DNA from 2 places in the Amycolatopsis sp. cmx-4-83 genome. Region 2 is predicted to be linked to the other one. Evidence: riboswitches for the same ligand, from Rfam matches in the RefSeq annotation. Region 2 holds a riboswitch; the other holds the start of a gene.
The links. Region 2 has a riboswitch for S-adenosylmethionine ahead of ACLJQM_RS44110 (aminotransferase class V-fold PLP-dependent enzyme). Riboswitches for the same ligand answer to the same signal wherever they lie in the genome.
Positions count from the first base shown of each region.

Region 1: another riboswitch for S-adenosylmethionine. It lies ahead of ACLJQM_RS09435 (methionine ABC transporter ATP-binding protein); the one in region 2 lies ahead of ACLJQM_RS44110 (aminotransferase class V-fold PLP-dependent enzyme).

Region 1 is NZ_JAEBEF010000002.1:905,127-909,775, forward strand. It holds gene ACLJQM_RS09425 (transglycosylase family protein) at 1-431, shown strand, start outside; gene rsmA (16S rRNA (adenine(1518)-N(6)/adenine(1519)-N(6))-dimethyltransferase RsmA) at 535-1,386, shown strand; SAM riboswitch class I at 1,513-1,603, shown strand; gene ACLJQM_RS09435 (methionine ABC transporter ATP-binding protein) at 1,817-2,830, shown strand; gene ACLJQM_RS09440 (MFS transporter) at 2,884-4,278, opposite strand; gene ACLJQM_RS09445 (TetR/AcrR family transcriptional regulator) at 4,383-4,649, shown strand, end outside.
Region 2 is NZ_JAEBEF010000020.1:46,049-50,697, reverse strand. It holds gene ACLJQM_RS44115 (hypothetical protein) at 1-346, opposite strand, end outside; gene ACLJQM_RS44110 (aminotransferase class V-fold PLP-dependent enzyme) at 611-2,011, opposite strand; SAM riboswitch class IV at 2,050-2,164, opposite strand; gene ACLJQM_RS44105 (potassium/proton antiporter) at 2,430-3,908, opposite strand; gene ACLJQM_RS44100 (ArsR/SmtB family transcription factor) at 4,006-4,649, opposite strand, start outside.

The DNA.
Region 1 (4,649 bases), on a different contig from region 2:
ACCTGGACAAGGGCAAGACCCAGGTCGAAGACCCCGGCACGCCCGGCGAGAAGATGGTGACCTACAAGGTCACGCAGAAGAACGGCAAAGAGGTCGCCCGCGAGAGCATCTCCGAGCAGATCATCACCGCGGCCAAGCCGAAGATCATCCACGTCGGCACCAAGAAGGCCCCGACCCCGGCCATCGGCGACGGTTCCGCGTGGGACCGCATCGCGGCGTGCGAGTCGGGCGGCAACTGGGCCATCAACACCGGCAACGGCTACTACGGCGGCCTCCAGTTCGACAAGCGCACCTGGGACGCCTACGGCGGCGACGCGTACGCGAACCTGCCGAGCCAGGCTTCGCGCGAGCAGCAGATCGCGGTCGCGGAGAAGGTCCGCGACGCGCGTGGCGGCTACAGCGCCTGGCCGGTCTGCGGCAAGAAGGCCTGAGTTTCGCTTCGGAACGGCCCCCGTCCTTTTTGGGCGGGGGTCGTTTCGTCTGCGGTCCGCACCGAGCGGAACAGGGCCGGAGTACGGTCGGTAAGCTCGCCCGGTGGTTGAACTGTTGGGACCGGCCGAGATCCGGGCGCTGGCGGCCGAGCTGGACGTGCGGCCGACCAAGAAGCTCGGGCAGAACTTCGTGCACGATCCCAACACCGTCCGGCGGATCGTCGAGCTGGCGAACGTCACCGAGGACGACGTCGTCCTCGAGGTAGGGCCCGGGCTCGGGTCGCTGACGCTGGGCCTGCTCGCCACCGGGGCGCGGGTCGTCGCCGTCGAGATCGATCCCAAGCTCGCCGCGCGGCTGCCCGAGACCGTCGCCGAGCGGGGGGCCGAAGCCGCCGGCCGGCTGACCGTCGTCGGGGCCGACGCGCTGCGCGTCAAGAACGCCGACCTGCCCGGCGAGCCGACCGCGCTCGTCGCCAACCTGCCCTACAACGTCGCCGTGCCGGTCGTGCTGCACCTGCTCGCCGAAGTGCCCTCGCTCGCCTCCGGGCTCGTCATGGTGCAGACCGAGGTCGCCGAGCGGATGGCGGCCGGGCCGGGCAGCCGGATCTACGGCGTCCCGAGCGTCAAGCTCGCTTGGTACGGTCCCGCACGGAAAGTCGCCGCGGTACCACGGTCGGTGTTCTGGCCGGTGCCCAACGTGGATTCCGCGCTCGTCGCCTTCGAGCGCGCCGCCACCCCGGCGTCCGAAGACCGGGACGGTCTCTTCTCCCTGGTTGACGCCGCTTTCTCACAACGCAGGAAAACGCTTCGCGCCGCGCTCGCGGGCTGGGCGGGCTCGGCCGAACGGGCCGGGGAGCTCCTGACGGCCGCCGGGGTCGACCCGAAGACCCGGGGAGAGCAGCTCGACGTGCACGCTTTCGCCCGGATCGCGGCACGCGCGCGGGTCCACCACTGAATCCACCACAGTGGAGGCGGTGAAAAACGCACGTTTCGGCCGTCACCCCGTGACTGCGACACCTCCAGTCGTGTGATGTGGGCCAACGGGCTTGCTTTCGCTCCGTGGGATCGGCTTAACTCAGTACGTCCATCCCGAGCGACCGAGAGACCTGGCTCGTCGAAGTCGCAGCAACCACCCTCCACAGGGCAGGTGCTACCGCCAGGACCGATGGAGGCCGTTTTCGATGAAGAGGGTAGCTCGCCCCCTGCTGTTGACCAGGCGCCGCGTTGTCGACGAAGGCCGCCGCTCCGTCTCCGCATGTCGACGCTCGCGCTGAGCTTCGTCTGAGCCGACACACCCCTTCTTCACGCACCGTCCACTGAGGACGGACACTCGCTTGTGGCCGGGCGCGCCCTCGTGCGCTGCGCCCTGTTTTTCTGGAGCTATCGTGATCACGGTCGAAAACCTGTCCAAATCCTTTGCCACCAACGGAGATTCCGTCGTCGCCCTGCACGACGTGAGCGTCGAGGTCCAGGCCGGCTCGCTGTTCGGCGTCGTCGGCCCGGCCGGTTCGGGCAAGTCCGTCCTGGCCCGGTGCATCGCGCTGCAGGAGCGCCCCGACCGCGGCGTCGTCCGGCTGGACGGCCTCAACACCGGCACGCTCGACGGCCGCCGCCTCCGCGAGATCCGCCGTCAGCTCGGGGTCGTTTCGACGAAGCCGGAGCTGATCGCCGAGCGCACCATCGCCGGCAACATCGCTTCCCCGCTGGAGCAGCTCGGCGTCGACGGCCCGCAGCGCCGCAGCCGGGTCGGCTCGCTGCTCGACCTCGTCGGCCTGACCCCGCGCGCCGCGCAGCGTCCCGGTGAGCTCACCGCGGGTCAGCTCCGCCGCGTCGCGGTCGCGAAGGCGCTGGCCGCCGCGCCCGCCGTGCTGCTCGCCGACGACCCGACCGCCGGGATCGACCCGGAGGAGGCCGGCTCGGTGCTCACCGTGCTCGACCGCGCCCGCTCCGAGCTCGGCACCACGGTCGTCGTCACGACGCCGGACGCGGGCGTCGTCCGCCGGCTCTGCGACGACGTCGCGGTGCTGGAAGACGGCACCGTCGTCGAGCGCGGCACCGTGCTCGACCTGATCTCGAACCCGGGCAGCCGCACCGCGCAGGCGCTGCTGCCGGCCATCGAGACGTCGCGCTCGCAGTCCTCGCGCTACGACCGCGCGGTCGACGTCGTGCTGGTCGGGTTCGCGTCGGTGGGCGCGCTGCTGCCCGAGGCCGCCGGCCGCTTCGACGTCGAGTTCGCCACCATCGGCGGCGGGCTGACCCGGATCGGCGACACCCCGGTCGGCCGCTTCCGCCTCGGCGTCCGCGGCGAGCGCGCCGACGCGGCGCTGGCGTGGGTCGCCGAGCGCGGCGGCCACGTCACCCAGACCGCCCGCGGCCCCCAGGCCGTCGTCGCCGCCTGATCCCATCTGTCGCGAAGGCCACCTCGAGGAATTCGAGGTGGCCTTCACGGCGTTCAGCGGGAGCCGCGCGGGAGGACGAGGAACGCGGTGAGGGCGGCCGCGGCGACGATCGCCGCCGCCCAGGCCGACGCCGTCGTGTAGCCGTGGACGATCGCCGTCGGCGTGGTGAGGCCCGCCGAGACCGCGGTGGCGATGGTGTTCAGGGCGGCCGTGCCGAGGGACGCGCCCACCTGCTGCGACGTCGTCACGAACGCCGAAGCCGCGCCCGCGTCCCGCGCACCGACGTCGCGGGTGGCGACGTTCAGCACCACCGGCATGCACAGCCCGGCCCCGACGCCGAGCAGCAGCTGCATCGGCAGGACGACCCCGGCGTAGGACGCGTCCGGCGTCAGCCGCGTGGCCGCCACGAGCCCGCAAGCCAGCACGGACAACCCGCCCGCCAGCAGCGGCCGCGGGCCGACGCGCGGGAGCAGCCGTCCCGAAAGCTGGGTCGACGTCAGCATGTTCGCCCCCAGTGTCGGCAGGAACGCCAGCGCCGCGGCGAGCGCGCCGTAGCCCATCACGACCTGCAGCTGGTAGGTCAGGAACAGGAACATCCCGAACGCGCCGAACGAGGCCGCCCCGATCGTCAGGTAGGCGACGGCGCGAGCGCGGTCGCGCACCACCGCGAGCGGCAGCAGCGGGTGCGGGTGCCGGGCCTGCCGGCGCGCGAACCAGCCGAGCAGGAACAGCGACAGCACGAGGAAACCCAGCACCGGCAGGGAAAATCCCTGAGTGGCCACTTCGGACAGTGCGTGCACCAGCAGCACGACGCCGCCGCAGCTGAGCGCCGCACTGGTCCAGTCCAGCTGCGTGTCGCGGTGCGCGGCCGTCGGCGGCACGGCGAACCAGGCGCCCAGCCCGGCCAGCACGGCGACCAGCACGTTGACGTAGAGGCTCCAGCGCCAGTCGAGGAACTGCGTGAGCGCGCCGCCGACGGTGAGGCCCAGCGCGGAGCCGGACATCATGATGGCGCCGAAGATCCCGAACGCCTTCCCGCGTTCGCGGGGGTCGGTGAAGGTGAGCGTCAGCAACGACATCGTCGACGGCGCCAGCAGCGCGGCGAACACGCCCTGCGCGGCGCGGGCGCCGATCAGCCAGCCCGCCGACGGGGCCGCGCCGCCGACCGCGGACGCCACGGCGAACCCGGCGATGCCGACGAGCAGGGTGGTGCGGCGGCCGAGCCGGTCGGCCAGCCGCCCGCCGAGCAGCAGCAGGCCGCCGAACGCCAGCGTGTACGCCGAGATCGTCCACTGGCGGCCGGTGCCGGACAGGCCCAGCGCGCGCTGGGCCGACGGCAGGGCGATGTTCACGACGGTCGTGTCGAGCACGACCATCAGCTGGGCCAGGCCCAGCGCGGCGAGCGCGAGCCAGCGGCCCGCGACGCGCTCCGGCGCGGTGGTGGTCACGGTGAACCCCCGAGGTAAGCTGCAGATGCATTGCTTGTCGGCCGACAAGCAATGCCAAGCTAGGTGATTACTAGTCGGCCGTCAAGTAAGTTGAGGGGTGGAGCATGGCCGGGCGACGCACCGACACGCGCGAACGCATCCAGCGCGTCGCGCTCGAGCTGTTCGCCGAGCAGGGGTACGAAGGCAGCTCGCTGCGGGAGATCGCCGAGCGGCTCGAGGTGACGAAAGCCGCGCTGTACTACCACTTCCGCACGAAGGAGGACATCGTCACGAGCCTCCTCGAGGACTGGGGGACGGCGCTCGACGACCTCCTCGAGCGCGAAACCCGGCCCGAGGAGCTGCTCACCGCGTACGCCGGGCTGGTCGAAAGC
Region 2 (4,649 bases):
GGAGCAGGGCGGCGAAGGCGGCGGCGAGCAGGACGAGCGCCGCCAGCAGCACGCCCACGAGGTCCGCCGAGAGCACGACGGCCACGAGCGCGAACAGGGCCGCGGTGACCAGGAGGAACACGCTGCGTTCGTACGCCGCGAGCACCAGCAGGCCGAGGGTGGCCAGCAGCGGGCCGCGCAGCCCGTCCCCGAGCCGGAACTGCCAGGACCCCACCAGGTCGAGCAGCGGGACGGCGAGCAGCGCGCCGAGCGTGCCGAGGACGAACCACCCGGTGCGGCCGGGCGCAGCGCGAGGGCGTACCAGACGGCCGTGCCGGCCACCACCACGAGCAGCGCGACCAGCCACACCGGCCCGGCGGGCAGCTCCGCCCCCGCGGCGTAGTAGGTGTCCTGGGTGAAGAACTGCGTCGCCGGGTAGCCCGTGCCGCCGACGCCGCCGGTGCCGAGGTGCTGCTGCTCCAGCGGTCCGGAAACGAGGTTCACGGCGTCGCCCTCGGCCGGGCTCCGGCGCGACAGCAGCCGCACCACCGCCGCGCCGATCAGCGCGAAACCCAGCAACGCCAGCGGAAACCAGAAACGCGGTCCTCTCCCCATCGGGCCAGGCTAACGCTCAGCAGAACGGCGGGAGCTCCCGCGGGTCGCCGACCGGCGCCCAGCGGCCGTCCACCTTCGCGTACTCCCAGTCCGCTCCGCGCGCGACGATCCGGCGCAGCGCCAGCAGCACGCGGTCGACGTGCTCTTCGGTGCTGCCCAGGCCGAGGCTGACGCGGATCGCCTGCTGCCCCTCGCCACCGGCGACGGCGATCAGGCGCTTGGCCGCGATGTGGGCGCAGAAGGCGCCGTCGCGCACGCCGATGCCGTACTCCGCGGACAGGACCGCCGCGAGCCAGCCCGGGTCGAACCCCGCGACGGTGAAGCTGACCGTGCCGACGCGGTCGACCGGCGCGTCGAACAGGCGCAGTTCGGCGCAGCCCGGGATGCTCTCGAGTCCCTTGCGCAGCCGGGTGAGCAGCGCCTGCTCGTGCGCGACGACGGCGTCCCAGTCGCGGGAGAGGGTCTCGCACGCGACGCCCAGCGCGTACACGCCGACGGTGTTGGGCGAACCGGCTTCGTGGCGCTCGGGGCCGTCGTTCCAGACGACGGCGTCTTCGGTGACGAGCTTCGTCGCGCCGCCGCCGGCGAGGTACGGGCGCGCGGCGCGCAGCCAGTCCGCGCGGCCGATCAGCGCGCCGGCGCCGAAGGGGGCGTACAGCTTGTGGCCGGAAACGGCGACGTAGTCGACGTCCAGGTCCCGGATCGAGATCCGGCGGTGCGGCGCGAGCTGCGCGGCGTCGAGGGCGATGCGGGCGCCGTGCTTCCGCGCCACGGCGGCGATTTCGGCCACCGGGAGCAGCTCACCGGTCACGTTGGACGCGCCGGTGACGACCACGAGCCGGGGCCCCTGCGGGGAACCCGCGAGTGCTTCGTCCACAGCGGACACTGCCGCGAGGCGGGTGCGCGGGGCCGGGATCCGCCGGACGTTCGGGCCCTGCCACGGCAGCAGCGCGGCGTGGTGCTCGGTGTCGAAGACGACGACGGTGGTGTGCCGCGGCAGGCTGCGGGCGAGCAGGTTGAAGGAGTCGGTGGTGTTGCGGGTGAAGACGACGGTGTCGGTCCGGCGGGCGCCGACGAACCGGCGCAGGACGTCGCGGGTGCGCTCGTAGAGCTTGGTGGAGACCTGCGAGGCGAAGCCGGCGCCGCGGTGGACGCTGGCGTACCAGGGCAGGAACTCGTCGACCTTGGCGCGGACGGCGTCGAGGCAGGGGGCGCTCGCCGCGTGGTCGAGGTTGGCGTACCCGATGGTTTCGCCGGTGACGAGCGGGACGCGCAGCGACGCGCCGGCGACAGTGGGGATGCCCTGCGGGGCAAGGGTTTCGGTGCCACGGGCGGCCGGGGCGGTGGCGAGACCCGGTTCGGCGGCGTGCGGGGTTCCGGAAGTCGTGGCGCTGGTGCGGTCGATGGCGAGAGTCATCGGGGTGCCTCCTGGCGGTCCGGGGGACCCCGGCGAGGGGCCCGCGCTTGCCCGTCGCGGGACGCGACCGGCCCGGTCTTCACCCGGGGCACCCCACCGCGGTAGGAGGGTTGCCGGCCAGCAAGCCGGGGCTTCGCGCTGGCACTCATGACCTGGCACAGAAGGTAACCGAGAACGCGCCGGGTGGCCAACCCCCTCCTCACATTCTGAGACGCCGTTCACAGCGCGCCCTGGTCAGAGCTTCGCGCGGAACCGGCCGGGCAGCGGGATCACGGCGTCGTCGGCGAGGTGCGTCGCGGTGCCTTCGTACTGCTCGGCGTGGTCGAGGGTCACCCAGTGGCCGCCGGCGCGGTGCTGCAGGTGGCCGGTGGCGGCGAGCGGCGTGGGTAGCCACCCATGAGAACGAGAGCCGGCCGCGTCAGCGACCCGACTCGCCCTTCCAGCGGGCCAGGCGCCCGGCCCGGTCGACGGCGCGCAGGCGGAGCTCGACGGCGTCGCGCACCGCCGACGTCGTGACCACCAGCAGCTGGTCGTGCTCCTGCAGCCGGCTGGTCTTCTGCGGGGTGAAGCCCGCTTCGCCGCGGACGACCAGGCTGACCGTCGCGCCGACGGGGAGCCGCAGCTCGGAGAGGTACACGCCGTGCAGCTTGGACCCGGGCTGGATGCGCACCTGCAGCAGTTCGGCGCCGAGCTCGTCCAGCGGGGCCGAGTCGACCTCGATCTCGTGCGCCTCGGACTTCTTCGCCAGCCCGAGCCAGCGCCCGAGCGGGCCGAGCGTCGCGCCCTGCAGCAGCGTCAGCACGATGACCAGCACGAACACCGCGTCGACCAGCCGTTGCGCGCCGGGCACCCCGTGCGACAGCGGGATCATGGCGAGCACGATCGGCACCGCGCCGCGCAGTCCGGCCCACGACAGGAACGCCTGTTCCCGCCACGGCAGCCGGAACGGCAGCATCGCCAGCACGACCGAGATCGGCCGCGCCAGCAGCAGCACGACGGCGCCCGCGACCAGGCCGGGCACGATCGCGTCGAGCAGCCGGCCCGGCGAGGCGAACAGGCCGAGCAGCACGAACAACCCGATCTGGGCCAGCCAGCCCAGCCCCTCGGCGAACGAGAGCGTGTCGGAGCGGTGCGGGAGCCGCGAATTGCCGAGCACCAGCGCGGCGACGTAGGTGGCGAGCAGCCCGGACGCGTGCAGCAGCTGCCCGGACGAATACGCCACGACGCACACCGCGACCGTGGCCAGCGGGTACAGGCCGGTCGCCGGCAGCGCGGCGCGGCGCAGCGCGATCCCACCGAGCCAGCCGAACGCGAGCCCGATGGCCAGGCCCGCCGCGAGCTCGTAGACCACGAGCAGCGGCAGCGACCAGTCCACAGTGGTGCCTTCGGCCAGCACGACGACGGCGATGTAGGCCGGCGCGTCGTTGATGCCGGACTCCAGTTCGAGCGCGCCGGTGAGCCGTTTGCCGATCCCGGCCGAGCGGAGCACCGAGAACACCGCCGCCGCGTCGGTCGAGGCGAGCACCGCGCCCCACAGCAGCGCGATCCGCCAGTCGAGGCCCAGCAGCCAGTGCAGAGCCGCGCCGGTGACCGCGACGCTGACCACGACGGACACTGTGGACAGTGCGATACCGATGCCCAGCGCGGGTTTGACGGCCGACCACCGCGTGGTCAGCCCGCCTTCGGCGAGGATCATGACGAGCGCGGCGAGGCCGAGCGACTGGGTCAGCTCGGGGTTGTCGAAGCGGATGCCGAAGCCGGCTTCGCCCAGCAGCACGCCCATCGCGAGGTAGAGCAGCAGCGAGGGCAGGCCGAGCCGGATCGAGACCCGCACGGCGAGCACGGAGGCGAGCAGCACGACGCCGCCGACGCCGAGCAGCACGGGAAGCTGGTCCATGCCGCCTCCCTCCCGAGTGCCGTGGGGCCCTCAGAATAGTGAGGCGGGCGGGTTAACACGTTCGTGTACCGCTGCCGCGAGTCGGACACCCGGTGTGTTAAGGACAGCCGAGCGCGTCGAGCTCGACCCCGAGCGCCGCGAACGGCCGCCGCGCCGCCGGGAGGACCTTCACAGCGCGGTGCCCGTCGCGGACGACCCAGCCGGCGTCGACGGCCCGGTCCAGCAACGCCGCCGGGAGCGCGCCGGCGAGGTGGTCGCGGCGCTCCGTCCAATCCAGACAGTCGCGCAGCAGCGCCCGCCGCCCGGCGGCGACCGGCACGCCGAGACCGTCCAGGACCTCGCGGCCGTGCCCGGTCAGCGTCAGGCCGTCGGCGGTGTCGACCAGCCCGGTCGCGAGCATGCCGTCGCGGAGGGCGACCCCGAGCACGCCGGCGAGGTGGTCGTAGCAGGTGCGCGCGAAGCCGAGCCGCTTCACCCGCAGCGACGCCTTCAGCCCGGTGACCGGGCGGTGTGCGGCGTGCTGGGCCAGGTGCTCGATCAGCTCGGCCACGCGCGGGTCGGCGATCCGCACGTAGCTGGCGCGGCCCTGCTTGACGCGGGCGACGAAGCCGGCGTCGGACAGCCGCGTGACGTGCTCACTGGCGGTGGAGAGCGCGATCCCGGCCGCTTTCGCGAGCTCGCCGACGGTCCAGGCCCGCCCGTCGAGCAGGACGAGGCACATGGTGGCCCGGCTCGGGTCGG